Regions from separate parts of the Sphaerisporangium sp. NPDC051011 genome, predicted to be linked through region 2. Evidence: riboswitches for the same ligand, from Rfam matches in the RefSeq annotation. Region 2 holds a riboswitch; each other region holds the start of a gene.
The links. Region 2 has a riboswitch for cyclic di-AMP ahead of AB0H21_RS31240 (hypothetical protein). Riboswitches for the same ligand answer to the same signal wherever they lie in the genome.
Positions count from the first base shown of each region.

Region 1: it holds a riboswitch for cyclic di-AMP, as region 2 does, so the genes downstream of both, AB0H21_RS05385 (hypothetical protein) here and AB0H21_RS31240 (hypothetical protein) in region 2, are expected to answer to the same signal.
Region 3: it holds a riboswitch for cyclic di-AMP, as region 2 does, so the genes downstream of both, AB0H21_RS08160 (C40 family peptidase) here and AB0H21_RS31240 (hypothetical protein) in region 2, are expected to answer to the same signal.

Region 1 is NZ_JBFAGG010000002.1:268,546-278,952, forward strand. It holds gene AB0H21_RS05375 (SDR family oxidoreductase) at 1-79, opposite strand, end outside; gene AB0H21_RS05380 (LysR family transcriptional regulator) at 90-1,013, shown strand; cyclic di-AMP (ydaO/yuaA leader) riboswitch at 1,192-1,332, shown strand; gene AB0H21_RS05385 (hypothetical protein) at 1,634-2,272, shown strand; tRNA gene AB0H21_RS05390 (tRNA-Lys) at 2,452-2,528, shown strand; gene AB0H21_RS05395 (PLP-dependent aminotransferase family protein) at 2,658-3,806, opposite strand; gene AB0H21_RS05400 (sulfotransferase family protein) at 4,849-5,589, opposite strand; gene AB0H21_RS05405 (VOC family protein) at 7,554-7,913, shown strand; gene AB0H21_RS05410 (response regulator transcription factor) at 8,299-8,997, shown strand; gene AB0H21_RS05415 (thioesterase domain-containing protein) at 9,093-9,995, opposite strand; gene AB0H21_RS05420 (amino acid adenylation domain-containing protein) at 9,992-10,407, opposite strand, start outside.
Region 2 is NZ_JBFAGG010000016.1:17,302-27,708, forward strand. It holds gene AB0H21_RS31195 (hypothetical protein) at 328-507, shown strand; gene AB0H21_RS31200 (HNH endonuclease family protein) at 835-1,476, shown strand; tRNA gene AB0H21_RS31205 (tRNA-Pro) at 1,665-1,733, opposite strand; tRNA gene AB0H21_RS31210 (tRNA-Gly) at 1,824-1,894, shown strand; gene AB0H21_RS31215 (hypothetical protein) at 1,990-2,271, shown strand; gene AB0H21_RS31220 (NAD(P)/FAD-dependent oxidoreductase) at 2,361-3,710, shown strand; gene AB0H21_RS31225 (TIGR03086 family metal-binding protein) at 3,818-4,423, shown strand; gene AB0H21_RS31230 (DeoR/GlpR family DNA-binding transcription regulator) at 4,747-5,547, shown strand; gene galT (galactose-1-phosphate uridylyltransferase) at 5,544-6,623, shown strand; cyclic di-AMP (ydaO/yuaA leader) riboswitch at 6,690-6,824, shown strand; gene AB0H21_RS31240 (hypothetical protein) at 6,874-7,815, shown strand; gene AB0H21_RS31245 (site-2 protease family protein) at 7,865-9,169, opposite strand; gene AB0H21_RS31250 (response regulator transcription factor) at 9,420-10,025, shown strand; gene AB0H21_RS31255 (PP2C family protein-serine/threonine phosphatase) at 10,037-10,407, opposite strand, start outside.
Region 3 is NZ_JBFAGG010000003.1:200,377-210,783, forward strand. It holds gene AB0H21_RS08140 (NlpC/P60 family protein) at 126-1,073, shown strand; gene AB0H21_RS08145 (hypothetical protein) at 1,282-1,758, shown strand; gene AB0H21_RS08150 (hypothetical protein) at 2,057-2,518, opposite strand; gene AB0H21_RS08155 (metalloregulator ArsR/SmtB family transcription factor) at 2,515-3,090, opposite strand; cyclic di-AMP (ydaO/yuaA leader) riboswitch at 3,509-3,667, shown strand; gene AB0H21_RS08160 (C40 family peptidase) at 3,750-4,280, shown strand; gene AB0H21_RS08165 (hypothetical protein) at 4,516-5,442, shown strand; gene AB0H21_RS08170 (M48 family metallopeptidase) at 5,466-6,761, shown strand; gene AB0H21_RS08175 (glycosyltransferase family 4 protein) at 6,758-7,882, shown strand; gene AB0H21_RS08180 (IclR family transcriptional regulator) at 8,144-8,959, opposite strand; gene AB0H21_RS08185 (extracellular solute-binding protein) at 9,149-10,405, shown strand; gene AB0H21_RS08190 (sugar ABC transporter permease) at 10,402-10,407, shown strand, end outside.

The DNA of each region.
Region 1 (10,407 bases), on a different contig from region 2:
ATGCGCCCAGCCCGGCCGCGATCTCGTACCCGATTCCCTTGTTCGCGCCGGTGACCAGTGCGATTGTCTTCTCGCTCATGACACCGAGCATGGCTGCACTTCGATCAGGCACCAACACCATCTCGGTACTGCAGCAATATCCGAGCGACATCAATCGACCGTACTGTGAATCCATGGAGATACGCGAGCTGCGGTACTTCGTCGCGATCGCCGAGGAACTGCACTTCGGCAAGGCCGCCCAGCGTCTGGAGATGGCCCAGCCGCCCCTGTCCCGCGCCATCGCCCGGCTCGAACGAGAGCTCGGCGTCACGCTGCTGGAGCGCACCAGCCGCAAGGTCACGCTCACCGAGGCCGGGGCCGTGCTTCTGTCGGAGGGGCGCACGATCCTCAGCGCGGTGGCCGCAGCTGAGCGGCGTACTCAGCAGGCTGCGCAAAGGCGCCCCCACCTCGTCCTCGCCGTCAAATCCGGCACCGCCGGCGAGTTGCTGGTCAAACTGCTCGATGCCTACCGCGCGGAGCCCGGCGCAGCGACCGTCGATCTGTTGCTCTGCGAGGCGCATCAGCAACAGAAATTGCTGCAGAACGGGCAAGCCGATGTGGCTCTGCTGCACTTGCCATTCGATTCGACGGTCGGACTCGACACCGAAATTCTGTATACCGAGGGACAGGTGGCGATCCTGCCCACCTCTCACTCACTTGCCGGCCGCTCTCAGGTTCGGATGGCCGAGGTCACCGCATTGCAGGAACTCCCGATGGCTCGCTGGCCCGGTCCTGGCGGCAACTACCCGGAGGGGCCAGGGGCAGAGGTACGGAACCTGACACAGCTCTTCCAGCTGATCGCGCTCGGCCGTACCACCGTGATCGTGCCCGAGTCCACCAGCACCGACCTGCGCCGGGATCTCGCCGCCGTTCCGGTCCTGGATGCCCCGCCCGTGACAACGGTGATCGCTTGGCCGCCACAGAGCCGGCTTCGCGCAGTCGCCGACCTGATCCGCGTAGCAACACGTCTTTGACCGGCTGTTCTGTGCCCGTAGCGTCGCTCATCCATGCCTGAAATGCGAGGTTTGGGTGGGAAAGGTAGATCTTCTAATGCTTTCGAGGGGTAATGTTGGCTTTGTCCTGACTTGGTGGGTAAGGTCTTAACCCAAGACGGGCGGTGACCTGGTCTTCAGCCCGAAGGCCGCCGCCCCGAACGTCGAATCTCCGAAGCCCGCAACGGGGCCGAGGGGAACCGGGGACCCAAGTCCTTGGGGTGAATCCGCGCGAGCGGTAGGGAGCGACTCCAATCCCGAACCCGTCAGCTAACCCGGTAGGCGTGATTGGAGAGGAGATCGAGTGGAGCACCCCACTCCGCGGCACCCATCCCCCGGGCTACCCTAAGCCCCGGATCTCGCCGTCAGAAGCGGCGGACAAATCGGCTCGGAGCAGCCGTCTCACCGGGCGAGTAGCTCGCCCTCTGTGACGTGGTGGTTGACGCCACAACTTTCTGCACTAGCACGGAAACGCGCGGATCCCGGCGATTGACATGGTCTCGCCGATCCAGTGATCAGACAGCGCCTTCCACTCCCGCATCGGTGCCGCCCTCGGCCCGGAGTCGCGGTCCTTGTCTTCTGATGAAAGATCCGACCTCCCCATGACTTCATTCGCTGTCCCCCCCACCTGGCGACCGGCTTCCTGCATCGCCGGCGCCTGCCTCGCCGCGGTGACGGCCTTCGGCGCGACCGCCATCGCCGACGCCGACGCGCAGAGCGTCCTTGCCCCCGTGCCCGCCGACGGCGCGGTCACCGAACCGGCCTTCCAGGGCAAGCCCGTCCTTCTCCATGGGTCCACGAAGGCCTCGTACTTCTGGGACGACGCCTCCGGCCGTATGGGAGACACGGGCATGCCCGCGATCGGCAAGCCGATGCAGAAGGGGCTCTTCGCGAGCCCGAGCTGGCCGCTCGGCACCGAGGGATACGTGATGTACAAGGGAAAGAAGGCGCCCTTCTTCATCGGCGACCGCGGCCCCGGCATCCCTTCCAGCAGCGGCGTGATGCTCGACATCGACGGCAAGACCTTCGCGGAACTGACCGGCGGCACCTTCAGCGACTCCACCCTCACGGTGAAGGGCTTCGACGCCGGACACATCAAGGTCGACTACGTGGTCACCAAGTGGGGCGACGGCAAGGGCAAGAAGAACTTCCCTGTCCCCTTCTCCAGCGGTGCCTGGGCGTCCTACGACCACCACCCCGCCACCCCGCCGCGCACCCCGGTCGTCCTGGCCGGCGACTGAGCCACGACTCCCTCGGCGTGAAGCCCCCGTCACGAAGGCCCCGGTAGGGCGGTCCCGGACGCGAAGAGCGAGGCTGAGAGTGGCGACCCCCTGAAGCCTGGGCCACCGCGAGCCACCCGATACGCCGTCCACTCGATGTGCGCACCCGCGCGGGTGCTGCTAAAGTCGCCGTAGTCAATGCGCCGCTAGCTCAGTTGGTTAGAGCAGCTGACTCTTAATCAGCGGGTCCGGGGTTCGAGTCCCTGGCGGCGCACCACGGTTAATGCCGATGACCTGGGCATCCTCTGCTGGCGGAGGGTGCCCACAGTCATTTCCGGGCCTGTAAAGGCGCGACACCCTTGGCGGTGGGCCGGTGCGGCAACGCGGCGGTAACACCGCCTGGCTGTCAGGCTCGGTAGGCCGAGGCGAGTCTGTGGCCGGCCTCTTCCAGGTCCGTGGGGGAGCTGAAGCTGAAGCTGAGGCGAAGGCCCGGCTCGGCGAGGGGGCCGAAGAGGGCGCCGTCCATCGCGCGGACGCCGGTGGGTTCGATGGCCTGGGCGTTCAGGCCGTGCAGCCAGAGGAAGAAGCCGCCGTGGGGGACGGCGAAGGCGTCGGCTCCTCCCGCGCGCAGGCCGGAGACGAGGGCGTCGCGCCTGGCCTTCAGTTGGTCGCGAAGCCAGAGGAGGCGCCGGTCGTAGGCGCCGTGCTGGATGAGAGGCGTGACCGCCAGGGACGTGAGGTGGTTGACGCCGCCTCCGCTGGACAGCAGGCCTCCGCCGGCGAGCCTGGTGACCAGGGCGGGGTCGGCGAGCATCCAGCCGAGCCGCAGGCCGGGGCCGAGGGTCTTGGCGAAGCTGCACAGCCGCACGACCCCGTCGTATCCGGCCATCGCCGCCAGCGGGGCGGGCAGGTCGATCGGGTCGAGGCAGAGCTCGGCGTAGGCGTCGTCCTCGACGATCGGGAGGCCGTGATCCTGGGCGACCTCCAGCAGTTCGGCGCGTCGTCGCCCGCCGATCACGCGCCCCGTGGGGTTGTGGAAGGTGGGGATGAGGTACGCGAACGCCGCTCGGTCGCCGTCCGCCCGCAGGTCGAGCAACAGGTCAGAGAGCGCAGCGGGGTCGGGACCCTCGGCGTCCTCAGGGATGGGCACGGTCCGTAAGCCGCAGTCGGAGAAGATCCGCTTGGCGAGGTGGTAGCTGGCCCACTCGCACAGCACGACGTCGCCCGGCGCGCCGAGCCTTGTCGCCAGGAGGTGCAGCGCCTGTGAGGTCCCGGCGGTGATCAGGACGTTCTCGGGCTCGCACGGGTATCCGCCCGCGACCTTCGCCCGCTCGGCCAGCGCGCCGCGCAGGGGCGCCACCCCCGCGTTCGCCCCGTACGTCAGCGCCGCGGGCCCGTACTCGTCCAGCGCCTCGGCGTAGGCGCTGGCCATCATCCCGGTGGGGAGCAGCTCGGGGTCCAGATACCCGTCCGCGAGGTCGAGGACTCCGTCCGGGGGAACGCCCTGGACGATGCCCGGTGTCCACATCGGCGGAAGCTGTCGCGGTGCCTGCATGACCCGGGCCCAATCTCGTGGACGGCGGCCGGCGGCGGGTGGTGGCCGCCGGGAGCAGAGTGATCACCTGAGTCATATCGGGACGCTCCGCCGCAGTCAAGGCCCCGCCGCGCGCGCTCACCTCACCATGCGCACGTATAGGTGGGATCAGCAGGGGAAAGTGGAATCGGCGCGGTGTCACGGAATGTGAGGAGGACTCGGGAAATGGTGGGAAGACGACAGACGATGCCGCCGGGGCGGCGACGGGCCGTGTCTATTGGGCATCACAGCGTGGAAATCGGCATGGTGACGAGACGGAAGCATCGCGGGGCTTCCCGGCGGGCCGTGGACGTGTCAATTCATTGGACGGGGGCGGTGCGGCGGCGTGCCTGTGAGGGGCGGGAGAATGGAGCCGTCCAGGCCCTCATTTCAAGGCCCGGGAATCGCCCGCCGCCTGACTTCGGGAGAGCGGACCATCCCGGCGCGATATGCCCGGTGTGATATGCCCGGCGCGGGGGTGGTGGTGTTTCCGCTGCACAGGCTCCACAACTGCCCTCGACCACTGGTCAGCGGACCAGTCATGGGCGGGCGGTTGGACGGACGGCGGCGGCGCGTGTACGCCCTGTGGGCGGGTGATCCGTGCGATCGGAAGAAAGGCGAATGAGGGGGAGCAAGTGGGCGATGACGGGCGGGCCAATCCCCACTGACGGCGAAACTGAACATAATTCGGTTTGTGTTCGCGCAGGTGCCGGATGCCGCGCCGGAGCGGGAAACGAATTCCCGACGAACCGGCTGGAGATTCCGCCGGCCCTGTGGCAGGCGTGCTCACCGCCACAGGGCCGCGAACGGCGACCGGATGACCCGCCGTACGGTGGCGCCGGATTCGCCGTTCCACACCCCGCCGACCCGGCGCCGAATCAAGGGACTGTGGTGAGCGGGGAAGGAGACGGCCCCGCCGATCGCAGGTGGACACCGAAGCGGGCGGCTCGGTGATCGCGCGCGGACACCGCACAGGCGACTCGGCGGGGGCGGCGGTTCGGCACGGGCCGGCCGGGCCTGCCGGTCAGCTCGGCACGCGCATCCGCGCGGCGTGCAGGTGCTCGTAGTACGGGAGGTGGTAGTCGAGGTAGGCGGCGAGTTTCGGGTTGTCGCGGACGAAGTCGGTGTCGGCGCCGTCGGTGCGGACGAAGCCGTCGGTGCGGCTCGTCGACTCGTGCCAGCGCTGGGTCTTGCGCCAGTCGTCGCGCACCCCGGGCTGCCAGCTCAGCGCGTCGGGGACGAACGGGATCGAGACGCGGGCGCAGTACTCCTTGACCGTGCCGACCGGGTTCTCGATCAGGTCCTCGGAGTCGATCACGACGGGAGGCGTCTGCGACCTGGCCGCGACCGCGTCGTAGATCTCGGCGAGCCAGGCGAACCCGATCTCGTCCCGGCCGAGCTCGGCGTTGAGCTTGAAGTGGGAGGCGATGGCCTGTTCGGGGTGACGGATGATGAAGGTGTGGGTCGCCTCCGTGAGGAAGCGCTCGTCGGCGAGCAGCCCGGGGTAGTGGAAGTCCGTGGTGTCCTTGAAAAAGACCGGCTCACGGGCGGCCAGCTCACGCAGGGTAGCGATCAACTCGGCTTCTGTGCGCGCCGTGAAGGGGCCCACCTGCGCCTCGCTGAAATCGGCGACATGCGAGAACGGTTCGTGCACCACGGTGTAGTCGCCACGGGCGGCCATCATTCTCAGGAATGCGGTCGACCGGGAACGCGGCGCGCTCCACAATGCTAAAATCCGGGGCGCTTCCTGGGTTCCGTCGTTCATTACGCTGGCCTCCGCCTGTTCGTGGTCGTGCGGAAAGGATATGACGGTTCGCTGTCGATTTCCGCATGTGGGTCGCGGGTGGTTCGAGTGCACCGATCGGCGCTTCACGCGGCTCCGGCGTGAGAGCGTGGATGGCCGGGCCATGATGCACTGACCTGCGAAGACTCGCCTGTCCGTGCCTGGTGGGCGTGGCTTGGAAGGAGGCGGCCGGGTCCGGATCCGCCGATTTCCGTATCCCGCGCGGACACCTGCGGAATTCGGTGGGCGGGCCCGGTACGGCGCGGTCTCCGGGGATCAGGACGCCGAATGCTCATCTGCCTGCCCGACGGGCACCGGTTTCCCCGGACATTGCGCCGGATAGGCCAAGGGCCGTCTCCTTGTGGCGATTACCCGGGCCTCCTCGTGGCGATTACGCGGACTGTTCGCGCGTGTACACGGCAATGCCTCCGGCAATCCGAGCGGACGCGGGGGCCGGCAATCTTCGCGCGTTCTCGCGGACGGTCGCCGTCGCGGGTGTGAACACGCGCCGCGTCTCCGGAGAACATCTCCCGCCGGGCGACTCCCGCACGGCGGAACGGACCGGATCATCGCGTCGTCCTGCGCGTCCCCGCATTCGCCTGGAACGCGCGGTCGTATTCGGCCGTTCATGCCGGGAATACGATGCACGGTGCCCGCCGCCGGCGCGCCGCCGGGTTCGGCGGAACGCTCTGGATTCAGCGCGACGGCGTTTCGGGGGCGGCCGGAGCGGTGAATGGGTGGATGCCGTGAACGGCGCCGGCGGAGGTGGCTCGCGGATGCCGTGAATTCCGTTACTCTGTGCGCCTCCGTTCGCGCCCGTGTTCACCTAACGAATGCCTCGCGGAAATCGGTGTGACGGCGCCCGGAGAACTCGGAAGGCCGCCGGCCGCCGGTTCCGCCGGGGGAATCATTTTCGGACGCTCTGGGAAAAGGCCGCTCATTTGTCAGGAGGATTTCAGGCCGGACGGCCGGAGGCCTCGCGTCGCATTCCTCTCCATGCCTGCGTGCACGGGTGGTGAGGCCGTCCGTTTCCGGCGGTGGACCGGGTTCGGGTCCTCCGTATTCAGGCGGCGTGCATACCGGCGAACCGAATCGGGGAGATCGCCGGGCACGGTCGCCTGGACGGTCGTAACGGGTTAGGAATTCATGGCGCGGAATCCTCTGTGTCCGATTCGCGGTGCGGGGAATGCGCGGTGTGGGCGCTCGTCGACGTGCGCATTTGTACGTGGTACGACCTGCGGCGAGGTGGTGGGATGGGGGCCGGCGCATAGGGGGCAGAGGTCGGATCACTGGGGTGGCGGAATGTTCTCGTGGGGAGGCAGACCGCGTTCGCGGACCGATACCACCGGCCGGTGGGCGGCGGGCATCGCCGGTGGGGCCGGGACCGTACGGGAGTCGTACGGTGGAATGCCTGTTCAGAAGCCGGTCGGCGGTACGGCCTTCGCGCGGCTCGCCGGGCGAGGCGGGCGGGGTGGGCGCCGTAAATCATGGTCGCCCGGGGACACGTCCGGGCGGCGGAACCCCCAGTAAGCGCCATTTGGGATATCGGTGCCATGATCGAACATATTGGCACATGTCGCCAAGGTCGCTTGATCGATTCCGTACCCGCGCGCCGCCCGCCCAGGAATGCGGCCCGGCCCTGAGGTCGTGGCCAAAAAGGGGCGGCCACCTGGAACGTCCTCCTATGGACGGTTGTGAACGCGGCGACCATGGAGCCTCGGACCCGGCCCTGAGCGCGACCTCGGGGAATGTCGCCCGGATCGCGACCCGGGGATGCCCGCGCGCCGTGCGTGCGCGCCGCGAGTGTCATGCACGCCGGTTTTCGGACATCCCCTATTGCGGTTAAGTAGGTGGGGTCGATCCCGGCTTAGAGGCGACCGAAATGCGTGAATTCGGTCCTGTCGTCAAGATTGACATGCGACGTCCGTCGCCGGGATAATCTCCGGGTGCCATCCCTATTGCAAAATGTGACCTTCGACTGCGCGGTTCCTGTCAAGCTGGCGCGGTTCTGGAGCGAGGTCACGGGACAGCCCGTCGATGATTACGATTCCTTCTACGCGACGGTGACGCTGCCGAATGAGACGGTGCTCTACTTCGCCCGGGTCCCCGAGTCGAAGACCGTCAAGAATCGCGTGCATCTCTGCTTGCGGCCGGATGTCCTCCGCGACGTCGAGGTCGACCGTCTGATCGGAATCGGCGCGCGTTTGGTGGCCGATCGCCGTAGGCCCAACGGTCAGGGTTGGGTGGTGCTGGCCGACCCCGAGGGGAACGAATTCTGTGTTCTCCGCAGCGCTGCGGAGCGATGACGATTACGTAGCGTTTAGCTCCACTTACGCAGCGCAATAGCCGACTGCTCTTGAGACTAACTAAAGAACCAGGCTTGACAGAGTTCAGTCGCAGATGCAAGCTTCTCGTTAGGGCGGGCATGGAGATCCCTTTTGCTGGGGGTTTGTTCGGACTTGGGCGAGGTCGTGCGACGTCATTTGAATTCTTCGAATGACAAGGTATTCCGCGCAGGTTATGTGGGGGGACACCGCGCACGGGATGGTCGCCGGCAGGTGAACGGCTCTCGAAAAGGAACTTGCGCGAAAAGGAATTAGTGAGGTTCGCTTTGCTGCGAGTACCCGGGAAGCGAGAGAGACCGACCGAGGTCGTCGTCGAACAGACCAGTTCAGGGCAGGTGTTATAACCGTGCACTATCGGGTCCTGATCTGCGACGAGACCACCCTGGTCAGGGACGGTCTGCGTACCTTGTTGGACGCGGAGTCCGACATCACCGTGGTGGACACCACGGACAGCGGGCAACGCGCGATCATGCTGGTCCGCACGTATCGGCCACACGTGGTGGTCACAGGCCTCACCCTGCAGGGCATGCTCGGCATCGAGCTGATCCGCCGCCTGCTGCGGGAGGAACTCGACCCCGTCCCCAGAGTCGTAGTGTTCGCCACCAACGAGCACGACGACACGCTGACTCACGACACACTCACCAATGTGCTGCACGCCGGCGCCAGCGGCCTGCTCACCCGCGAGACCAGCCGCGACGACCTCGTCGCCGCGATCAGGACCGTCGCCAGCGGCCAGGCGATGCTCACCCCGCGGATGACGCAGCGCCTGCTGGACTGGTTCCGCCAGCACAAGACCGAGCCTGACGACATGCTGCAGCCGTACGCGGCCGCGCTCACCGAGCGCGAGCGCGAGGTGCTGCTGCTCACCGCGCGCGGGATGTCCACCGAGGACATCGGAGTGACCCTGTCCATCTCCGTGGCCACGGTCCGCACGCACATCTACCGGCTGCGCAACAAGCTTCAGTTGCGCGACCGCGCCCAACTCGTGTCGTTCGCCTATCGCGCCGGCATGATGCAGACGGAGTACGACCTGGCCAACAACTGACCTGGCCAGGCATGGCAGGCGACTGAAACGCTCAACAGGCCGCAGGGAAGGCCCCTCACCTCCGCCGGGGTGAGGGGCCTTCCGCGTGAAACCCGTCAGACCCGGGCCAGCGCCTCCTCCACCGCGTGCGCCACGCGCGGCAGGTTCCGCTCGTCGAACACGCTGTAGTGGTCACCGGACAGGGCCAGGTGGTGGAACTCGCCGGTCGACTGCCGCCGCCACGCCTCGGTGGTCGCCGCGTGCGCCCCGGCCATCAGCGCGTACACCGGGCCGTCGTACGGCGCCGGCGGGTGGTAACGGTACAGCGCCTCGGCGGCCCCGGCGAAGATGTGGTACCGGTCGGCCGTCTCCTCCTCCGACAGGTCCAGCGACACGCCGGCCCTGGCCAGCATGTCCGGAATCGGGCTGAGGCTGTCCAGCGGCTTGACCAGCCAGCCCAGTTCACTGGTCGGCACGCCCTGGAGCCGGGACACGTCGTAGACGAACTGCCGGCGCAGCTCCTCCTCGTCGGGCACGGCCACGCCGAGGTCCACGGCGTACTCGGCGTCGAAGATCATGACCGGCTGCCGAGCCCCGGTGCGCTCGGCGTGCTGCCGGGCGACCTCGAAGGCCAGGCAGCCGCCGAACGACCACCCGGCGAACACGCACGTCGACGGGTCCAGCTCCGCGGCCAGCTCGTCCAGGATGCGGGCGCCGACGTCGACCAGCCGCCGCTCGATCGGCTTGGCGCGGTCGCCGGGCCTGCTCAGGCAGCCGAGCACGGGGAACCCCTCGCGCAGCGCCCGGGTCAGCGGCACGTAGCAGAACAGCGCGCCGCCGCTCGGGTTCATCAGCACGAGGGTGCGCGGCTCGGTGCCGGGGCGCATGACCACGGCCTGGCTGTCGCGCACGGCCGCCGCCTGCGCCCGCCGCGCGAGCATCTGCTCGTACAGCTTGCGGCGCTCGGGGGACAGCTTGCTCAGCTTGTCCTCGTTGGGTTGGGAATCGGTGGAGGTCATCGGTTCTCCCCTTCGAGACGGGCGTTGACCTCGTCCTCCGACATGGACTCCAGCATCGTGAGCAGCTCGTCCTCGCTCATGTCGTCCATGCGCTGGGAGTCGACGATGCCGGCGATGTGCGCCGGGGTGGGGGACAGGAAGAAGTCCGCCAGCGAGATGCGCACCTTGAAGCGGCGGTTGATGGACGAGATGAGCTGGGCGGCCTGCAGGCTGTTGCCGCCGAGCTGGAAGAAGTCGTCGCCGACGCCGACGCGCTCGTTGCGCAGCAGCGGGCCCATGATCTCCTGGACCAGGACGCGCTCGGTCTCGGTCCTCGGCTGGGCCACCGGCCCGCTGCCCGCCAGCGGCTCGGGGTCCGGCAGCGCGCGCCGGTTCACCTTGCCGCTGCTGTTCAGCGGCAGCTCGGGCAGGT
Region 2 (10,407 bases):
TGGCAGACATGGCGAAGGTCGTGTCTCTGCCTGCGCGATGAGCGGACGGGGCGCTCCCCGGATACCACCCCGGTCGGCGCCCCGCCCTACGCGCAGGCCCGGCAATCGGTCCCTGCTCCCGGGCGACAATAGCGTCTCCTCGCTGGTTGTCCAGGGTGTCAGGGCGATCCATTGGCGGCCGCATGCGATTGATCGGCGATCCTGATACGCATTCACGATCACTCCGTTAGAGTGCGACTGCCGATCGCGGACCGTATGCGGACCGATACCAACCGCAGCAATACGGACGAGGCGGCAATAGCCCGGCAATCCATATTAGGAGACCGAATGGAGTCAACCCTGCTCATAGCCGCGAAAGCGAGTATCGTCCTCGCCGCCCTCGCGGTAGCCGCCTACGCGATCAGGAGATCCACCGCCGCCGCCCCCAGCGGCATGGCGAAACTCGTCCTGGCCGTAGCCGCACTGCTCGGCGCCATCCCCCTAATCCTCGACGCGCTTCCAGACTGACCACACCCGGCCGCCGACACGCAGAAAGCGCCCGCCCCTCCCTCGCGGAGGAGCGGGCGCTGTGCATGTGCGACCGGGCAGCGCGATTCTAGTGAGCCCCGCGCCTGGAAACCAGCTAGGCGGCCTGCCCAACGTCGCGGAGAGCGGGCCAGGCGTGCCTCATGAGGCGCCCCCACCCACGCCCTGGCCGTGGAGTGACTGATCCGTCACTTTCTGTGAAAGCCGGTGCGCGATCACTTGGGGACCGTCATGGTCGAGGCGAACCGTCCAACTCGCCCCCGACCGGCAGCCCGACGCCGGCCGAGACGGATGGCCGAAGGAGCCCCGGTGTCCCGACTCACCGCTTTCACGTCCGCATCCTTCGCGACCGTGCTACTTGCTGGACTGCTCACCGTACTCGGCGCCGCGCCGGCGAGGGCCGAGCCGCCAGGAATCCCCGACCCCGCCACCGCCGCGGCCCAGCTCAACGCCCTCGTCGTCGCCGAGGAGACCCATCAGGACAGCTACAACCGCACGCTGTTCCCGCACTGGATCACCATCTCCGGGACCTGCAACACCCGCGAGACCGTGCTACGGCGCGATGGCAGCGCCGTCGTCGTCAACGCCTTCTGCGCCGCCACCTCCGGCACCTGGTACAGCCCCTACGACGGCGCGACCTGGATGGCCGCGTCCGACATCGACATCGACCACATGGTGCCGCTGTACGAAGCGTGGCGGTCCGGCGCCTGGGCCTGGACCACCGCGCAACGACGTGCCTTCGCCAACGACCTGGCCACGCCCCAGCTGTGGGCGGTCACCGACAACGTCAACCAGGGCAAGAGCGACCAGGACCCCTCCACCTGGCAACCACCCCTGGCCGGCTTCGGCTGCACCTACGCCTCGGCGTGGATCGCGGTGAAGCACGCCTACGCGCTCACCCTCCAGGCCGCGGAGCGGGACGCGCTGACCGAGATGCTCGCCACCTGCTGATCAGGTGACCGGCAGCTCGACTCGCCCTTGTTCAACTGGCGGGCGAGGCACCTACTCCAACCGGCAACTCCGCCCTCCACCAAACGCCACGGCTCATGGAGGTCGCCCGTGGTTCCAACAGGCCGTCTAACACGCCGTTAGAAGTCCGCAGGCGCGGCACTCATATCAGCAGGTCGGAAGGGGGGTCTAAGGGGTAACTTGACATCAGGCCCTCTTGCACCCAAAGCAGGCGCGCTACCAAGCTGCGCTACACCCCGGAACGCCGGGCCGTTCGCGCACTCGGAATCTCCGGTACGCTTACGTCCTGACGACCGGATGAAGTCTAGACCAGACGGCGACCGGCTCGCGCGGACGTAGCTCAATGGTAGAGCCCCAGTCTTCCAAACTGGCTACGCGGGTTCGATTCCCGTCGTCCGCTCTCGTTCCGAAGGCCCAGGTAGGACGCCGTCCCGCCCGGGCCTTTCACGTTGCGGGGCCGTTTGCGGAACCGTCGATGCCGAGTTCCGCGCGGAGATGTTCTCCGAGGCGAGCGTGATCGCCGAGGACGTGGTGCGCGCCGTCAAAGAGAGACACCTCGCGGTGGTGGAGGACATCCTGGCCGCGTCCGCCGGCGAGCTCGACCTGCTCGGCGACGCGCTGTCCGCGCGCGACGCCGCCACCATCCTGGTCGACGCCCTCGCGGGGATCACCCAGGAGAAGGAACCCCCGGCCGTCCTGCGCACCCGCCTGCGCCAGCTCGTGGATCTGACCGTCCGGGGCCTCTCCAGCGCCCCGCCCCGCGTGCCGGGCGTGTAGCCACCCCATACGCCGTCGGGTTTCGATTTTTCGGACATCCTTAAATGGAGGTGACGTTCGGCGGATATCGGTCGGGGCAGAGGATGGCCATGGATGCGGAAACGGAAGAGTTCGACGTCATCGTCCTCGGCCTCGGGCCGGGTGGTGAGGAGGTCGCCGGGAGCCTCGCCGAGGCCGGGCTCGCCGTCGCCGGGGTGGAAGCAGGCCTGGTGGGCGGCGAATGCCCCTATTGGGGATGCGTCCCGTCCAAAATGATGATCCGGGCGGCCGATCTCCTCGCCGAGGGCCGGCGGATCCCGGGCATGTCGGGCGAGGCGTCCATCTCCCCCGACTGGGCGCCCGTGGCCCGCCGGATCCGCGAGGAGGCGACCGACGACTGGGACGACAAGGCCGCCGCCGACCGGTTCATCGGCAAGGGCGGCACCCTCGTGCGCGGCCGTGGGAAGCTCACCGGCCCGCGGGAGGTGCTCGTGGGCGGCGCCCGCGTGCTGCGCGCCCGCCGGGGCGTGGTCGTGGCGACCGGCTCGCAGGCGGCCGTGCCGCCGATCCCCGGGCTGCACGGCACCCCGTACTGGACCAACCATCAGGCGATCGAGGCCGAGCGGATGCCCGAGTCGCTGATCGTCCTCGGCGGCGGCGCGGTCGGGGCCGAACTCGCTCAGGTGTACGCCCGCTTCGGCGCGCGGGTCACCGTCATCGAGGCCGCCGGGAGCCTGCTCCCCCAGGAGGAGCCGGAGGCGGGCGAGCTGATCGCCAAGGTGTTCGGCGGCGAGGGCGTCACCGTCCGCACCGGCACCGCGGTCACCCGCGTGGACCACCACGGGTCGGCCTTCACGGTCATGACCGAGGGCGGCAGCCACCGCGCCGAGCGACTGCTGGTCGCCACGGGGCGCCGCACCGACCTCCCGGCGCTCGGCGTGGGCGCGGCCGGGCTGGACGAGTCGGCGCGGGCGATCGAAGTGGACGACCACATGCGAGCCGCCGACGGCGTCTGGGCGGTCGGCGACGTCACCGGTAAAGGCAACTTCACCCACATGGCGACATACCAGGCGAAGATCGCCTTGGCCGACATCCTCGGCAAGCCGGGCCCCACGGCGGCGTACCACGCCGTGCCGCGTGTGACCTTCACCGATCCGGAGGTCGGCGCGGTCGGGCTGACCGAGCGGCAGGCCCGGGAGCAGGGCCTGGACGTGCGCGTCGCCGTCACGCCGCTTTCCGCCCGCGGGTGGATCGCGCGGTCCGAGGGCTTCGTGAAGCTCGTCGCGGACGGCAACGTCCTGGCGGGCGCGACGTGCGCGGGACCGTCCGGCGGGGAGGTGCTCGGCCTGCTGACGCTCGCGGTGCACGCGCGGATCCCGGTCGAGCGGCTGAGGAGCATGATCTACGCGTATCCGACGTTCCACCGGGCGGTCGAGGACGCGCTGGCCGGTCTCGGGTGAAATAGACACGACACGCCGGTGCTCCTCCCGCTGAGAGGCGGGCGCAGGGCCCCCTGACGAGTTCTTGCGCGGCGGGTTAACGTCGGGGGCGAGGACGCGGGAGGGGCATGATGACGATGGACATCCGCGAGGCGTACCGCCGGGCTCTCGACCACTTCGGCGTGTACGTGCACCAGGTCAAGGCCGACCAGTGGCGTCTCCCCACGCCGTGCGCGGACTGGAACGTCCGCACTCTGGTCGAGCATCTGGTGGGCGAGAGCCTGTGGGCGCCGGAGCTGCTCGCGGGCAGGTCGGCCGGGGAACTCGGTGATCTGCTGGACGGCGACCTGCTCGGGGACGACCCGGTGAAGGCGTTCGACGTCGCCGCGGCGGCCGCGGTGCGCGCGATGGAGCCGGACGACGTGCCGACCCGCACGGTCCGCCTGCCCTTCGGGGACATTCCCGGCGAGGAGTACATCACCGAGCTCTTCGCGGACACGCTGATCCACACGTGGGACCTCGCGACGGCGATCGGCGGCGACGACCGCCTCGACCCGGAGCTGGTGGAGGTATGCACGGCGTGGTTCGCCGGGGCCGAGGAGTCCTACCGGCAGGCAGGAGTGATAGGAGATCGCCCGCTGTCACCGGACCACGCCGACGCGCAGACGCGCCTGCTGGCGGCCTGGGGCCGCAGCGGGCGCCTGGAGGACGAAGGAGCCCCGGAAGGGGCCTGAGCGCGGCTTGGAGGCCCCGGGGAGGGTCAGCGCGCGTTCGGCCGCTTGCCGTGGTTGGCCTTCCTCTTCTTGCGGGCCCGGCCCTTGCGCGCACGTCTGGCCATCTTGGCGTCCCTTCCTGTTCGATTCCTGTTTCCAATCTGGTCCCGTGACCGGGTGCCGCACAAGGCCCAAACGTCAAAGAGAGCGCAGACGCGGGCCGGGGACGTCGCGAATCGTCACAGCGGCCGGTCCGTCGAAGTGAGCGTTCCGCCATCACATTCCAACATTGGACCGGTACTAATATGTGATAATTTGGGGAAATCTGTTGAAGAGGAGCGACGATGCTGGCCCAGCAACGGCAGCAGGCGATCCTCGAGCGCGTACGTAGGAACGGCGCGGCGCGGGTCGCCGATCTGGTGCGCGAGCTCGGGGTGTCCGACATGACGATCCGCCGCGACCTGGAGGTCCTGGCGGAACGAGGGCTTATCGAGAAGGTCCACGGCGGCGCCACGGCCACGGGGGCGGGGTCGACCGAGGAGCCCGGGTTCGCCGCGAAGTCCGTGCGCCAGCAGGCCGAGAAGGAGGCCATCGCGCGCCGGGCCGCGGAGCTCGTACGGCCCGGCACCGCCGTCGCGCTGTCGGCCGGCACGACGACCTGGACCCTCGCCCACCACCTGGTCGACGTCCCCGAGCTGACCGTCATCACCAATTCCCTGCAGGTGGCCGACGTCTTCCACCGCGCGGGCCGTCCGGACCAGACCGTGGTGCTCACCGGCGGGGTGCGCACGCCATCGGACGCGCTGGTCGGGCCGGTCGCGGTGGCCGCGATCCGCGAACTGAACGTCGACACCCTGATGCTGGGCGTGCACGGCATGAACCCGCGGGCGGGTTTCACCACACCCAACCTGCTGGAGGCGGAGACGAACCGGGAGCTCGTCGCCGCCGCGCAGCAGCTCGTCGTGCTGGCCGACCACACCAAGTGGGGCACCGTCGGCATCAGCACGATCGCCAAACTGGAGGAGGCGCACGTGCTGGTCAGCGACACGGGCCTGCCGGAGGAGGCGAGGCCCCTGCTGTCCGACCAGGTAGGCACGCTGGTGCTGGCGGAACCGGGCGAGGCGGCGCAGGTGGCGGCCCAGTGAAGCGAACCGTCACCCACCTGGCCGACGGACGCGAGCTGATCTATTTCGACCGGCGTGACGACGCCGACCGCGGCGCGCCCGACACGCGCGAGCTGCCCGCGCGGCCCCGGGCCTCCGAGCTCCGCCACGACCCGATCATGGACGAGTGGGTCGCCGTCGCCGGGCACCGGCAGGGCCGTACGTTCCTTCCTCCCGCCGACCAGTGCCCGCTGTGCCCCTCGGTGCCCGGCAGGCGGACCGAGATCCCCTCCCCCGAGTACGACGTCGCCGTGTTCGAGAACCGCTTCCCCTCCTTCAGCGACCACGAGGGCACCTACGAGGAGCCCGGCGGGCTGAGCGAGGTGCGGCCCGGCGTGGGGCGGTGCGAGGTGGTGTGCTTCACCTCCGAGCACGATTCCTCGTTCGCCGCGCTCTCCCCCGAGCGGGTCGATCTGGTCCTGACGGCCTGGGCGGACCGGACGGCGGAGCTGTCCGCGCTGCCGGGCGTGGAGCAGGTGTTCTGCTTCGAGAACCGCGGCGCGGAGATCGGCATCACCCTGTCGCACCCGCACGGGCAGATCTACGCGTATCCGTACGTGACCCCGCGGACCCGGCAGATGCTCGCCTCCGCCGCGCGCTACCGCGAGCGTACGGGCGGCGACCTGTTCGCCGACGTTCTGGCGGCCGAGCGCAAGGCCGAGATCCGCGTGGTGGCGGCGAACGACCACTGGACGGCGTTCGTCCCCGCCGCGGCGCGCTGGCCGTTCGAGGTGCACGTGTACCTGAACCGGCGGGTCCCCGACCTGGGGTCGCTGAACGTGGAGGAGCGCGCGGCGTTCGGCCCGTTGTACACCGGGGTGCTGCGGCGGCTGGACGGCCTGTTCGGCGTGCCCATGCCGTACGTCGCGGCCTGGCACCAGGCGCCGGTGCGCGAGGGGCGCGACCTCGCCTACCTGCACCTGCAGCTTTTCAGCATCCGCAGGGCGCCGCAGAAGCTGAAGTACCTGGCGGGGTCGGAGTCCGCCATGGGCGCCTTCGTGAACGACGTGCCGCCCGAGGAGGCGGCCCGACAACTCCGGACACAAGACGGTTTTTAGGACAATTCACCACAAAGCTACCGCGAGGTACGGTCAACCACTAACATCCATCGAACACCGGCCGTAACGGTCGGTACGCCTAATCCCGGGTGCCCCGCCCGGGAACCGGGGACCCAACGGTTCTGGGGTGAATCCACGTCGTGGTAGGGCTGCTCCGGCCCGAACCCGTCAGCTAACCCGGTCGGCGGATGGAGAGGAGAGGGCTCTGCCCCCGACCACCGGCCGCCACGCCACCGTGGCCGCAGGCGTCATGACCGTTCTCACCATGTTCACCATGGCCGGGCACACGCTCGCCCCGGCGGCGGCCGCGAGCGCCGCCCCCAAACCGACGGAGAAGCAGCTCAAGGCACAACTGGAATCGCTCGGCAAGCAGGTCGACCGGCTGATCGAGAAGTACAACGCCAAGCGCGTCGCCGTGGCCGAGGCCAAGGCGGCCGAGAAGGCGGCGCGCTCACGCCTCAAGGAGGCCGAGCAGGGCCTGGAGGCGGTGCAGGAGCAGGTGGGCGACCTCGCCCAGCTCCAGTACCAGGCGGGCGACCTCGGCGTCGCGGGCCAGCTCATGTCCCCCGGCTACGGCGGCGCCGCCCTGCTGCTCCAGCTCCAGGACGAGCAGAACGCCAAGATCGCGAAGTTCGCGGTGGTACGGGACGAGCGCAGGAAGGCCTCGGACGAGGCCGCGCGGCTCACCGTGCGCCTGCGCGGCGACGTGGCCGAGGTGACCGCTCAGCGCAAGGACGCCGAGCGGCTGATCGGCCAGATCAAGGACAAGCTGGACGCGCTCGTGCCGACCGCGCCCGGCAAGCGGGCCAACGGATCGTGGGCCCCCGAACTGCCCGCCGGGAGCGACAACATCACCCCGCGGATGCGCCTGATGCGGGCGGAGGTGCGCAGCCACTTCGACCTGAGCTTCCCGGTCGGCTGCTACCGGCCCGAGGACTCCGGCGAGCATCCGCTGGGGAGGGCCTGCGACTTCATGCTCAGCTCGGGCGGCGCGATGCCGTCCGCCGGGCAGGCGGCGCTGGGCGACGCGATCGCCGCCTGGGCGATCAAGAACGGCGGCAAGCTGGGCGTGAAGTACGTCATCTACCGGCAGCGCATCTACAACCTGGGCTTCCCGGGCTGGCGCGCGATGGAGGACCGGGGCGGCGTCACGGCCAACCACTTCGACCACGTGCACATCTCGATGTACTGAACGCCGGACGAGGCGCCGCCGGCCGGGCGGCGCCTCCGGCGAGTGAGGGTCAGCCCGTCAGGCGGATCGGGTTGACGATGTCGGCGTAGATCAGCAGGCCGAAGACCACGAACAGCACCGCCACCACGCCGTACGTCAGCGGCAGGGCCTTGGCGATATCGACGTGCCCCGGCATGGCGCGGCGGCGCACCCGGGCGTACCCGCGCTTGAGACCCTCCCACAGCGCGCCCGCGATCTGGCCGCCGTCCAGGGGCAGCAGCGGGACGAGGTTGAACATGCCGACCGCGAGGTTCATGCCGCCGAGCAACTGGAGGAACAGAGCGATCTTCCCCTCCAGCGGAAGCTTGGAGGCGGCGATCTCACCGCCGATCCTGCCCGCACCGACGACGCTCTGCGGGCTGTCGATCGCGCGCTCGGCCCCGCCGAAGGCTGCCTGGTACACGCCGACGATCTTCTGGGGGAACTGCGCCAGGGCCTGCGCCGTGCGGACGGTCATGTTCCACATCGCGCCGACGGCGTACCCCGGCCCCTGCTTCTCGACGACGATGACGGGCGTGACGCCGAGGAAGCCGACGTTCTTGTCCATCTTCCTCGGATCGGCGGCCGAGGGGCGGTCCTGGGCGATGAGGGTGGTGGTGAGCGTCATCGGCTTGCCGTCGCGGTGGATGCCGATGGCGACGGGGCCGGCGCCGTGCGCGCGGATCAGCCGGGTGGCGTCCTCCCAGGTGCGCACGGGCGTGCCGCCGAAGGAGACGATCGTGTCGTTCGTCCGCAGGCCCGCCTGCGCGGCGGGCGTGGGCTTGAAGGACGAGTCGCACTTCTGCCCCTTGGTCTCCTGCGCGAGGGTCATGACGCACTCGGAGACCTTGGCGACGGTGGGCTTGGTGACCTCGATGCCGAAGCCCATGAAGACGACCGAGAACAGGGCGAAGGCCAGCACGAAGTTCATCAGCGGGCCGCCGAGGAAGATGATGAGGCGCTGCCACCACGGCTTGCGGTACAGGACGCGGTCCTCGTCGCCGGGGCCGACCTCCTCCAGGGATGCCTGCCGGGCGCTCTCGATGAGGCCCTGCCAGGGGCCGGTGGGCATGGAGCGCAGTTTGCCGCCGTCGTCGGGCCGCGGGGGCAGCGGGCCGATCATGCGGATGTAACCGCCGAACGGAATCCACTTCAGGCCGTATTCGGTTTCACCGCGGCGCCGCGACCAGACCGTCGGACCGAAACCGACCATGTACTGCGTGACCCTGACCCCGAAGAACTTGGCGGGTACCAGGTGCCCGAACTCGTGCAGGGCAATGGACAAGGCCATCCCGAGGAAGAAGATGAGAAACCCGGCCACGATGAGCCAGCTCATAGGTGCTACCCCCACCTGCGGAGAAGATGCCTGCTGTTTACATTGCCCCCTCCGAGCCTAACCGAACTCCCCGGCGGACCCCGCCGTACCCCGAAAGACCGCATCGACGACCAACCGTAGGAGTGACTTGCGCGGCGTGGACCGAATCGGGAGACTGCATTGACGGTAAGCAATCATCTAGACACCGTGGGATATGAACCGGCGAAGCGGCATTTGCCGGATCTGTTCCAGGGCCACTCAAGGGAGCGCCTTGATACGCATCCTGGTCGCCGAACATCTCCCGCTGGTACGCCGGGGACTGGTGGCGTCGCTGAACGGGGAGCAGGATCTCATGGTGATCGCCGATGTCGCCTCCGGCGAATACATCATGCCGGCCGCGCTTGAACTCGACCCGGACGCCGCGGTGATCGACGTGGACCTTCCGGACGTCGACGGGTTCACCGCCGCCGCGCGCCTGCACGAGAAGGCTCCCCGCTGCCGGGTGCTGCTGCTGTCGGGCCAGCCCAATCCAGGCCAGGTCCGGCGCGCCTTCGCGGCCCACGCGCTGGGATTCCTGAGCATCGACATCGCCCCCGAGCACCTCGCGGACGGCATCCGCCGCGTCGCCGCCGGGCGCAAGGCCGTCGACTCCGACCTCGCCATCGCCGCGCTGACCTCGGCCGACAACCCGCTGACGCCCCGCGAGATGGACGTGCTGCGCATCGCGGCGCAGGGGGCCGCCTCCAAGGAGATCGCGGCGAAGCTCTATTTATCCGTAGGAACGGTCCGAAACCACTTATCCCGCATCATCTGCAAGACCGGGGCGCGCAACCGCGTGGACGCCGTCAGGATCGCCGCCGAGGCGGGCTGGCTGTAGAGACCGGCAGGTCAGGGACGCCAGATGAGGATGAGGGCGCAGTCGTCGTTGTGCCCCGCGGACATCGAGTTGACGAGGGGACCCGCGCCGTCGTGGAAGCCCGAGGGCACCAGGCGCTCGGCCTCTCCGAGCAGCCGGTCGAGGCCGGAGTCGATGTCCCGCCCGGGCTGCTCGATCAGCCCGTCGGTGTAGAGCATGAGCGCGTCGCCCTTGTGCAGGACCCCGCTGTCGGGCTCGCAGTGCAGATCGGGCACGACGCCCAGGACCACGCCCTTGGCCGCCGACACCTGCCAGGTGCCCGTTCCCGCGTCGAACTTCACCACGGGGGGATGGCCGGCCGAGGTGATCTCGTAGGCCCCGGTGGCCAGGTCGAGGCGCAGGT
Region 3 (10,407 bases), on a different contig from region 2:
TGGGGAAAAGGTGCAGGTGTCTTTGCCTTTTCTGTAGGATCACGCCCCAGGTTGTCTAACTTGTCTCACTCGAGGGGGCTGTCGTCCCAGTGCGTGCGCGTGTCCGGGGAGTCGGGCGGATACCAGTGGTCACCGGCCTCATCGCCGCCGTCCTGGTGACGCAGGCGGTGGGGGCCGAGGCGAAGCCGAAGCCCACCATCGCCCAGACCAAGGCCAGGCTCGCCAAGCTCAACGACCAGGCCGACCATGTGGTCGAGAAGTACAACCAGGCCAGCGAGCAGTGGAAGAAGGCCCGCAAGGACTACAACGCGCTGAACGGCAAGTTCAAGCAGCAGCTGGAGCGCATGGACAGCCTGCGCGCCGGCCTGGTGTCGGTCGCGGTGAGCACCTACCAGTCGGGTGACATGCTGGCGCTGCCCAACCTGGTCACCCAGGGGGACCCCGAGGCGCTGCTCAGCGGGCTCGCCTCGGTCGACCAGCTCGCGACGGACCGGGCGCACAAGGTGGCCGAGTACGAGGAGGCCACCCGCTCCATCAGGGGCCAGCGCGACGGCGCCAAGGACGCCTACGACGAGGCGGTCAAGCTGCTGAACGAGCTGCGCACGCAGAAGAAGGACGTCGAGAAGCTGGTCGGCGAGCAGGAGCGCCTCCTGCGCCGGCTGAACGCCTACAACCCCGGCAATCCCAACAGCCCCGGCATCAAGTACACCGGCCCGGCGTCGGGCAACGCCCGCGCGGCGCTGCAGTACGCCTTCGCGCAGGTGGGCAAGCCCTACCGCTACGGCGGCACCGGTCCCGGCTCCTTCGACTGCTCGGGGCTCACGCAGATGTCCTGGCGCGCGGCCGGCGTCAGCCTTCCCCGGACCGCCGCCGGGCAGTACTCCTGGGGCGCCTCGCGCAGGGTCTCCCTGAACGCCCTGCAGCCCGGCGACCTGCTGTTCGCCTCGGGGCTCGGCCACGTCGGCATGTACGCGGGCGGCGGCAAGATGGTGCACGCCCCGCGTACGGGGGACGTCGTGAAGGTCGTCCCGCTGTCGTCCTACCGTGGCATCTTCGCGGCCGTACGGCCCTGACGCTCTGGCGGGCCGCGTGAGCGGCGGGGAAACCCGCGCGTAACCCCGCGCGTTCGCCGGTGTGCCGGTCTAGGGTGAGGGACGGCCCGGATCGTCGCGGCCGGGTCCCGAAGGGGGAGCGGAGCATAACGGTCCTGGTGCCGCCAACAGGCTCGCCGCCCGCCACGCTCGGCGGGCGTCACTTGATGACGGCCGAGGACGGGCAGGCATGACCGTCGTCGGGATCACCGGGCACCAGTCGATGCCGCCGCGGGCCCGGGCCCACGCAGAACGGGAGCTGAGCGCGCTGCTGGCCGCTCTGGAGGCGCCGCTCGTCGGCTGGAGCAGCCTCGCCGCGGGCGCCGATCAGCTCTTCGCCGAGATCCTTCTGCGCCTCGGAGGCGAGTTGCGCGTCGTCGTGCCGTCCCGGGGGTACGAGGCGACCTTCCGGGGCCCGGACCTGGACGCCTACCACCGGCTGCTCGCCGCCGCCGGCGTCGTGACGGTGCTGGACTTCGCGGAGCCGGGGGCGGCCGCCTACCACGCCGCCGGGTGCTTCGTCGTCGAGAACTCCGAGATCGTCGCGGCCGTCTGGGACGGCAGGCCCGCGCGCGGGCTCGGGGGGACGGCCGACGCCGTCCGGCACGCCCGCGACCACGGGCGCGAGGTCGTGGTCATCTGGCCGGAGGGCGTCGAGCGCTTCTGAGCCGGTCTCCGGCCGGCCGCCCGCCCGGGCCGTTCTGTACGGAGCCGTTCCGCTGCGGCCGATGGCTCCAGGGTAATACTGTGCTATCGAGATATATGACGAATTGACTTCTGCGAAAAGCTCGGAACATGGGGGAATGGTTTGCTTTCCGAGAGATTCCCGGTCTGGCGTGCGGCCGGGGGGTGCGGTTCTCGGCGCCATTCGTGGGGATAATTGATGACAATTCCGCAAAACCGAGTATTGACTTCGGCTCGCTTTCCTGGATGCAAGAGCGACTTAGCCCATATCGCTGTCCAATTCAGGACACGGCGGGAGCCTCGGGAAGGTCGCGGTCACGCTTGAGAGGCCCCGCGAGCAGGATGAGGCCCGTCAAGGTCATCCCGCCGGTCATGATCCACATGGCGGGCCGCACGCCGAGGGAGTCGCCCAGCGCGCCGCCGAGCAGAGCGCCGAGCGGGACCGTGCCGAGCAGGCCGATCAGCACCCAGGGCACCCAGGACGCGGCCGCCAGCACGCCCACGACCAGCGCGTTCGCCTGCAGGACGGTGATGGCCACGAGCGGCAGGGCCACAGTGGTGACCGAGCTTCCGAACGCGCTGGCCGTCTCGCCGACCCACAGCAGCCGGAAGTCGCGCTCGCGCAGCGGCCCGCCGCGCCTCCGAAGCCCGGGGGGACGGGCGTCCGCGCTCGGGGTTTCGGGGGGCCGGGTACCGGTGCCGGCGGGGCGCGCCCACGCGGGCCGGGCGCGGCGGGCCTTCACGGGCGCCCCGGGACGCCGAAGGTGAACACGAACACCGGGTCGCGGCGCTGGCCGTCGTCCGGGATCTCCCGCGTGGCCCAGCGCTCGTAGAGGCCGATGACCTCGTGGGACAGCTCGGACAGCTCCGAGGGCGTCAGCCGCAGCCACTTGTCGGTGGAGAAGGGCGCGCCGTGCCACGCCTCGCGCTCCTCCTCGGAGGAGGCGTAGTAGGCGCGCACGAGGTTGACGTGGTGTTCGAGGTTGAGCGACTCGGCCGCGCCGGCGATGGCCGCGGAGGCGGGGTCGCCCTCGAAGTCGCGCGTGGACCAGCGGATCGCGTTCGCGACCAGGCGCCACCAGCGTTCCCGCCGGTCGCGGGCCAGCTCGGGTGCCTCCTCGATCAGCTCTCCCGAGGCCAGGACGCGCAGGTGGTGGCTGACGTTCGCGACCGCCTGGCCGGTGTGGTCGGCCAGCATGCTGACCGTGCAGGGCCCGTAGACCCGCAGGGCGTCCATGAGCCGCCTGCGTAGGGGGTGGGCAAGGGCCGCCAGGACGCGGGAGTCGGTGATCTGCCGGACGTTCTCGTTCTCCATGACCCCACGCTGGCATGCGCAACGATTACTGTGCAAGATGAATTGCTAAACACCTCTTGCATACTTGCATCTCTAGAGAGACCGCGCGGTCGGTCCCGGGCGACCAAGATCGCTAACTCGTGTGACTCCCGTGGCCGGTGGGACTTCTATCGGGCCAAGTTTCGGGATATGTGAGGGGAATCACATTCGGGTAACAGGCGTCATTGATATGCAGGCGTTATCTGGCGAAGATCGCGTTATTTGATCTACGTTCACCCGGCTGACCCTTTGCCGTAAATTGGCAAATCTTGTACCTTCTGGGCCGCGGCGAGCACGCCATGCCGTCGCGCCGTAGGCCGGACCGTCGCGGGGGCCGGCTTATGCAAGACCATCCATTCGGCCGCCGCCGTGAACACATAGGGAAACCGAGAAAACCACAGGCGGTGGTCTGCCGAATCCGTGCGGCAAGGAGCACGGAGCCGGGGAACCAATTGACCCCTACCCCAGGGGTCGGGGGTGAATCGGCGCCATTGCGCCGTAGGGCTACTTCCATGCCCGAATCCGTCAGCTAACCCGGTAGGCGTAAGTGGAAGAACCAAGGAGCGATCCTGTCCAGCACTACCCCTAGCCCCAGCCTGTCCAGATTCGCCCGGCTCTCCCTCAGCGGTGCCGCCCTCACCATGACGGCATCCGTCGCCGTGGTGTCGGTGCAGGCACCCTCGGCGGACGCGGCCGTCACGGCCATGGCGCAGAGCTCGGTCAAGGTCGGCAAGGTCATCAAGCCCGGCAAGACCGGGAAGACCTCCAAGACGACCAAGACCACCAAGCTCACCAGGGCCGCCAGACAGCGGATCAAGGCGCACACCGCGGTGGAAGTGGCCAAGAAGCAGATCGGAGACCCGTACCGGTGGGGTGCCAGCGGCCCCGGTGCGTTCGACTGCTCAGGCCTGGTCGTGTACGCCTGGCGCAAGGCCGGTGTGAAGCTGCCGCGCATCGCGGCCAGCCAGTTCCGCTCCGTGCGGAAGAAGGTCTCCTGGAAGCACCTCAAGCCGGGCGACCTGATGTTCTTCTACGGACTGGGCCACGTCGGCATGTACGTCGGTCACGGCAAGATGATCCACTCTCCGCACAGCGGAACCCGGGTGCGGATCGACAAGCTGAACGGCTATCGCAAGAGCAGTTTCGTCGGAGCCGTTCGCCCCGGAGCGTGACCGGAGCGCGGGGGAACTTCCAAGGAGCCCTTTCCCCGGAAGCCTTCGCTCGCGCCCACCGGCCACGCGACGGCCCCTCAGGGGCCCCGCCCGCCTCCACTCCCCTCGGAGGCGGGCGGGGCCTTCGGCGTTCCGGTCCGGAACACCCGCGGAGACGGCGAAGCACCGGGCCGGGCAGCGGGTCGTGCCGCGCGGGGAGCGCGCCGGCGGGGGAGCGGCCAGGTAGATTGCCCGCATGCGCGTCGTGTGGCTGGGGACCGTGCTGGCGGGCCTGCTGGCCGCGCTGACCGTCCCCCCGTCCCCCTCTGTGCCCCCACCGGCGCCCCCGTTCGTATCCCCGCACCTGCCCCCTGCGCCCCCGGGCATGTCCGCGGCCACGCCCCTGACCGCGCCGACCGTGCCCCCGACGCCCCCGGCGCCGGACGCCGTGACCGGCGAGCATCCGGAGATCTGGGGCCACGCGCGCGTCGTCCGCGGAACCCGCTCCCTGGTGATCGGCACGGCCACCGCGAGCGAAGCGGACCTAGCCGACCTCGCCCGCAGGGCCGACCGCGCGAGCCTCGTCGTCGCGCGGGTCGCCGGGCCGGTGCGCCCGCTGGTCCTGGTGCCCGCCACCACCGCGCAGGCGGCCACGCTCGCGGCCCCCGCCTCGGTGGACGGCCTCGCCGCCGTCGCCGCCACCGACCGCGTGATCATCGAGCCGGGCTCGTTCGCCCGCCTCAGCGACGCCGGCCGTGACGTCGTCCTCGCCCACGAGCTGACGCACGTCGCCACCGGGGCCGCGACGGACGCGCGCACCCCGAAATGGCTGGTCGAGGGCTTCGCCGACTACGTGGGCTACCTGCGCTCGGGCATCCCCGTCCGCGAGGCCGCCGCCGAGCTGGCCGCCGAGGTGCGCGCGGGCCGCACGCCGTCCGCGCTGCCCGGCCCGGACGATTTCGCCCCCGGATCACCGCGCCTGGCCCAGGCGTACGAGGAGGCGTGGCTCGCCTGCCGGTATGTCGCGGCCCGTTACGGCGAACCCGCCCTGGTCGCCCTCTACCGTGAGTTCAGGAGGGGAGACAGGGCAGACGCGGCGGGGGCCCTCCCGCGCGCGCTCGGGGTGCCGGCCGGGCGGTTCACCGGCGCCTGGCGCGCATACGTGAAGGCGGAGCTGTCCTGACGACGGCGGAAAGGCTGATAACGGTGGCGGAGCTGATCGAGGAGACCCGCCCGGGGCGGCGCATGGACGGGGGAATGCGCGCGGCCGGCATCGCCCTGGTCGTGCTCGGCGCGGCGGTGGCGGGGGTCGTCGCGGTGACCACGCCGTGGCAGGCCATAAGCGGTGCAGACAAGGTGCGGCCGGACCCCGCGCGCGACTTCACCACCGCGCAGATCGACCGGGCCGCCGCGTTCGACTCGGCCGTCAGCCTGCCCGCCTACCTGTCGCTCGCGGTCACGCTGGTCGTGGCGGGCGTGTTCATCCTCACCCCGTTCGGCGCGTGGGCCGTCGACCGCCTCAGGGGGCCGTGGTGGCTGCGCGTCCCGCTCGGCGTGCTCGTCCTCTCGGCGGTGAGCCTGCTGCTGAAGTGGCCGCTCGGCATGTGGTACGAGACCCGCCTGCGTGCGTACGGCCTCTCCACCCAGGACTGGGCGGCGTGGTCCGCCGACCGGCTGAAGGGCTTCGCCGTCCAGGTCGTGACGACCGCCATCATGATCTTCGCCGTGGTCTGGCTGGCGCGCCGGTTCCGCGCCCGCTGGTGGATCCCGGCGTCGATCGGCGCCTTCGTGTTCACCGTCGCGGTCTCCTTTGCCTACCCGATCGTCGTGGAACCGCTGTTCAACGAATTCCGGCCGATGCCCGCCGGGCCGCTGCGCGCGGACCTGATCGCCATGGCCGCCCGCGACGGCGTCCCGGTCAAGGACGTCCTGGTCGCCGACGCCTCGCGCAGGACCACCGCCCTCAACGCCTATGTCTCCGGCTTCGGGGCGACGCGGCGCATCGTCGTCTACGACACGCTCCTGCGCGCCCCCGAGAAGGAGGTCGAGCTGGTCGTCGCGCACGAACTCGGCCACGCCAAGCGGGGCGATGTCCTGTACGGCACGCTGGTCGGCGCGCTCGGGGCCGCGGCCGGGGCGTGCCTGCTGTTCCTCGTGGCCGGCGCTCCCAGCCTCCGGCGCCGCGCCCGGGTGCCCTCCGCGGGTGACCCGCGCGCCGTGGGGCTGCTGCTCGGGCTGATGACCCTCGCCACCGTCCTGTCCGGCCCCGCCGAGAACGTCGTCAGCCGCGCGGTGGAGGCCAGGGCCGACCTGCACTCGCTCGACCTCACCCGCGACCCGGCGACGTTCGTCGCGATGCAGCGGCGGCTGGCCGTCACGAACCTCTCCGATCTGTCGCCGGACGCCCTCGAGTACATCCTGTACGCCTCCCACCCCACGCCCCCGCAGCGCATCGCCCTGGCGCGTTTCTGGGCCCGCCAGAACGGGCTGCCGGAGCCGTGACCCCGCAGGGCCGCACGCTGATCGTCACCAACGACTTCCCGCCGCGCCCGGGAGGCATCCAGGCGTTCGTCCACGCCCTCGCCGAGCGCCGCCCGCCGGGCTCCACCGTCGTGTACGCCTCGCGCTGGCCCGGCTGGGAGGAGTTCGACGCCCGCCGCCCGTACCGCGTGGTGCGCCACCCCACGTCGCTCATGCTGCCCCTGCCCGGGGTCGCCCGGCGGGCGGCGGCCCTGGTGCGCGAGCAGAAGTGCGAGACCGTCGTCTTCGGCGCCGCCGCGCCGCTCGGCCTGCTCGCCCCGGCGTTGCGCGCGGCCGGGGCACGGCGGGTGGTCATGCTGACCCACGGCCACGAGGCCGCCTGGGCCGGGGTGCCGGGGGCGCGCGGCCTGCTCGCCAGGATCGGCGCGCACGCCGACGCCATCACCTACCTCGGCGAGTACACCAGAGAACGGCTGGCGCGGGTCGTCCCGCCGTCGCGCCTGGTCCGGCTGACGCCGGGCGTGGACACGAGCGTGTTCCGCCCGGGGGCCGGGGGTGCGGCGGTGCGGGAGGCGCTCGGGCTCGGCGACCGGCCGGTCGTGGTGTGCGTGTCGCGGCTGGTGCCGCGCAAGGGCCAGGACACGCTGGTGCGCTGCTGGCCGGCCGTCCTGCGGGCCGTCCCGGACGCGGTGCTGCTGCTGGTCGGCGGCGGCCCGTCCCGGCGGGCCCTGGTGCGGACGGTCGGGGCGCGCGGCCTCGCCGGATCGGTGATCATCACCGGGCCGGTGCCCTGGGGCAGCCTGCCCGCCTACTACGACGCCGGGGACGTGTTCGCCATGCCCTGCCGCACGCGCCTGCGCGGCCTGGACGTCGAGGGGCTCGGCATCGTCTACCTGGAGGCATCCGCGACAGGGCTGCCGGTCGTCGCGGGCTCCTCGGGCGGCGCGCCCGACGCCGTCCGCGACGGCGAGACCGGCCTGCTGGTGGACGGCGAGCGGCCCGAGCAGGTCGCCGGCGCGCTCGCCTCGCTGCTGGCGGACCCCGGGCGGGCGCGGCGGATGGGGGAGCGCGGGCGCGCGTGGATCGAGCGCGAGTGGCGCTGGGACCTGGTCGCCGACCGCTTCTCCGAGCTTCTGGACTGACCGTGCCTATGGCCGCGCCCCGAACAGGCCCGGCACGATCCACCACTTTCCCGCACGAAGTACGACACGTTCCCCCACATTTGCACGCGACTCCACATCTGCGAGCGTTTCCCGAGTATTTCCGCACGTCAAGGCCGGTATCGGGGTCGGTGTCCGTGTACGTGGCCGTCAGGACGCCGTGGAAAGACGCCCCGGAAAGACGCCCCGGAAGGGCGCCTCGGAAGGACACCGACCGGGGTCGGCCCCCTCTGCGGGCCCCGGTCAGCGTGCGTGCGGCCCCGCCGGGCGGACGGGCGGCTCGCCCCCCAGCTTCCTGGAGACGCGCGAGGCGGCCTCCGCCACCAGCGGCCCGAGATGACGGACCCGCGCCGCCGTGATCCGCGACGACAGCCCCGAGACGGAGATCGCCGCGCCCACCACGTCCCCGTGCCCGAATATCGGGGCCGCCACGCAACGGACCTCGGGCTCGTTCTCGCGGTCGTCCACCGCGTAGCCGCGCCGCCGGATCCGGGCCAGTTCCACGCGCAGACGCGCGGCGTCCGTGATCGTGTGCCGGGTGACGGCCGGCATGCCCGCGGCGACGACCTCGCGCAGGTCGTCCTCGGGCCGCCAGGCGAGAATCGCCTTGCCCACGGCCGTGCGGTACGCCGGGGTCCGGCTGCCGACGCGCGAGGCCATGCGGACGGTCGCCGTGTTCTCCACCTTGTCGAGGTAGACCACGTCCGGCGGGTCGTAGACCACCAGGTGCACCGTCTCGCGGACCTCGGTCATCAGCCGGTGTGACTCCTCGGCCGCGACCGTCCGCAGGTCCAGGGTGGCGAGGTAGGCCTGCCCGAGCACCAGGGCGCCGTGGCCGAGCCGGTAGGCGCCGGTCCTGCGGTCGCGTTCCAGCAGCCTGGCCTCGATCAGCGGCGTCGTCAGCCGCAGGACGGTGCTCTTGGACACGCCGAGGTCCTCGGCCAGCCGGGTGAGCGTCAGCCCGTGCCCGGTGCCGCCGTGGTCGCGTACGCGGTCGAGCACGGCGAGCGCGCGCCGCAGCGAGAGCGACTGGTTGCGTCCGGGGGCGGGTCCGTTCACGGGGGTCTTCTCACGGAGATCCGGCGGTTCTCTGAGGGGGTCGGGAGCTTGACGGCGTAGGCGGTCATCGAGCGATTCGCCACTGTGCACCACGAGATTCCGCGATGCACAACAATTCAACCGGACTCTTCCCGTGATCGTCAGGAGATTCGTAAGGTCTGCCGCCAACGGGAGGAGACAGCCGTGAAGATGCTGAACCGGGCGATCGCGGGCGCGGCCCTGCTGGCCCTGGCCGCCTGCGCACCGTCCACCGCCCCGGCGGCGAGCGGCGGCGACGACAAGTCCGGAACATTGCGCGTGTGGCTCTTCGACGAGCCCGACCGCGCCCCCAAGGAGAAGGTCGTCGGCGAGGCGATCAAGGAGTTCACCGCCGCCAACCCGGGCGTGACGGTCGAGGTGTCCTACATCCCCACCACCCCCGCCCGTCACGAGAAGTTCAAGGGCGCGTTCAACGACCCCGCGAGCGCCCCCGACGTCGCCGAGTACGGCAACACCGACCTCGCCGAGTACTCCGTCGCCGGCGGGTTCGCCGACCTGAACGAGGACCTGCGCGCCTGGCCGGAGAGCCGGGACATCGGCACGGACCTGCTGCGATCGGCCACGGTGGACGGCAAGGTGTACGGGCTGCCCTGGTACATCGGCATCCGCGCGCTGTACTACCGCACCGACGTGTTCGGGGAGCTCGGGCTGAAGCCGCCGACCAGCATCAAGGAGCTGACCTCCACCGCGCGGAAGATCCGGGAGAAGAGGCCTGACCTGTACGGCGTCGCGGTCGGCGGCGAGTACACCTTCGGCGCGCTGCCCTTCGTCTGGAGCTCCGGCGGCGACATCGAGAAGCTCGACAGCGCCGCGTCGCGCGAGGGCGTCCGCGCGTACACCGCCCTGCTCGCCGACGACAACTGCCCGCCGCAGGCGTGCGCCGGGCTCACCGGCGGGAAGACCGTCGAGCTGTTCGCGAGCGGCAAGGCGGCCATGGGCATCCTCGGCAACTTCAACCGGTCGGCGGTCGACGCGGGGGCCGCGGCGGGCAAGTACGCCGTCGTCCCGCTGCCCGGCGTCGAGCCCGGCTCGATCGCCCCGGCGTTCTCGGGCGGCAACAACCTCGGCGTCATGAAGAACAGCAAGCACCGCTCGCTCGCGGTGAAGTTCCTGGAGTTGCTGGGCGGCAACGTCTACCAGACCAAGATGTACCAGGCTATGGGCAACCTGCCGACCCTCACCACGGCGCGTGAGGAACTGGCGGCGAGCGAGGCGTTCCTCAAGCCGTTCCTCGACACCGTCGCCGCGGGCACCAGGTTCGTGCCCCTCGACCCCGCCTGGGTGAAGATCGACAATCAGAAGGTCATCCCGACCATGCTGCAGAAGGTCGCCACCAAGCAGGCCACCGTCGAGCAGGCCACGACCGAGGCCGCCGCGGCGGTGAAGGCGGCGTTCGGCGGCTCATGACG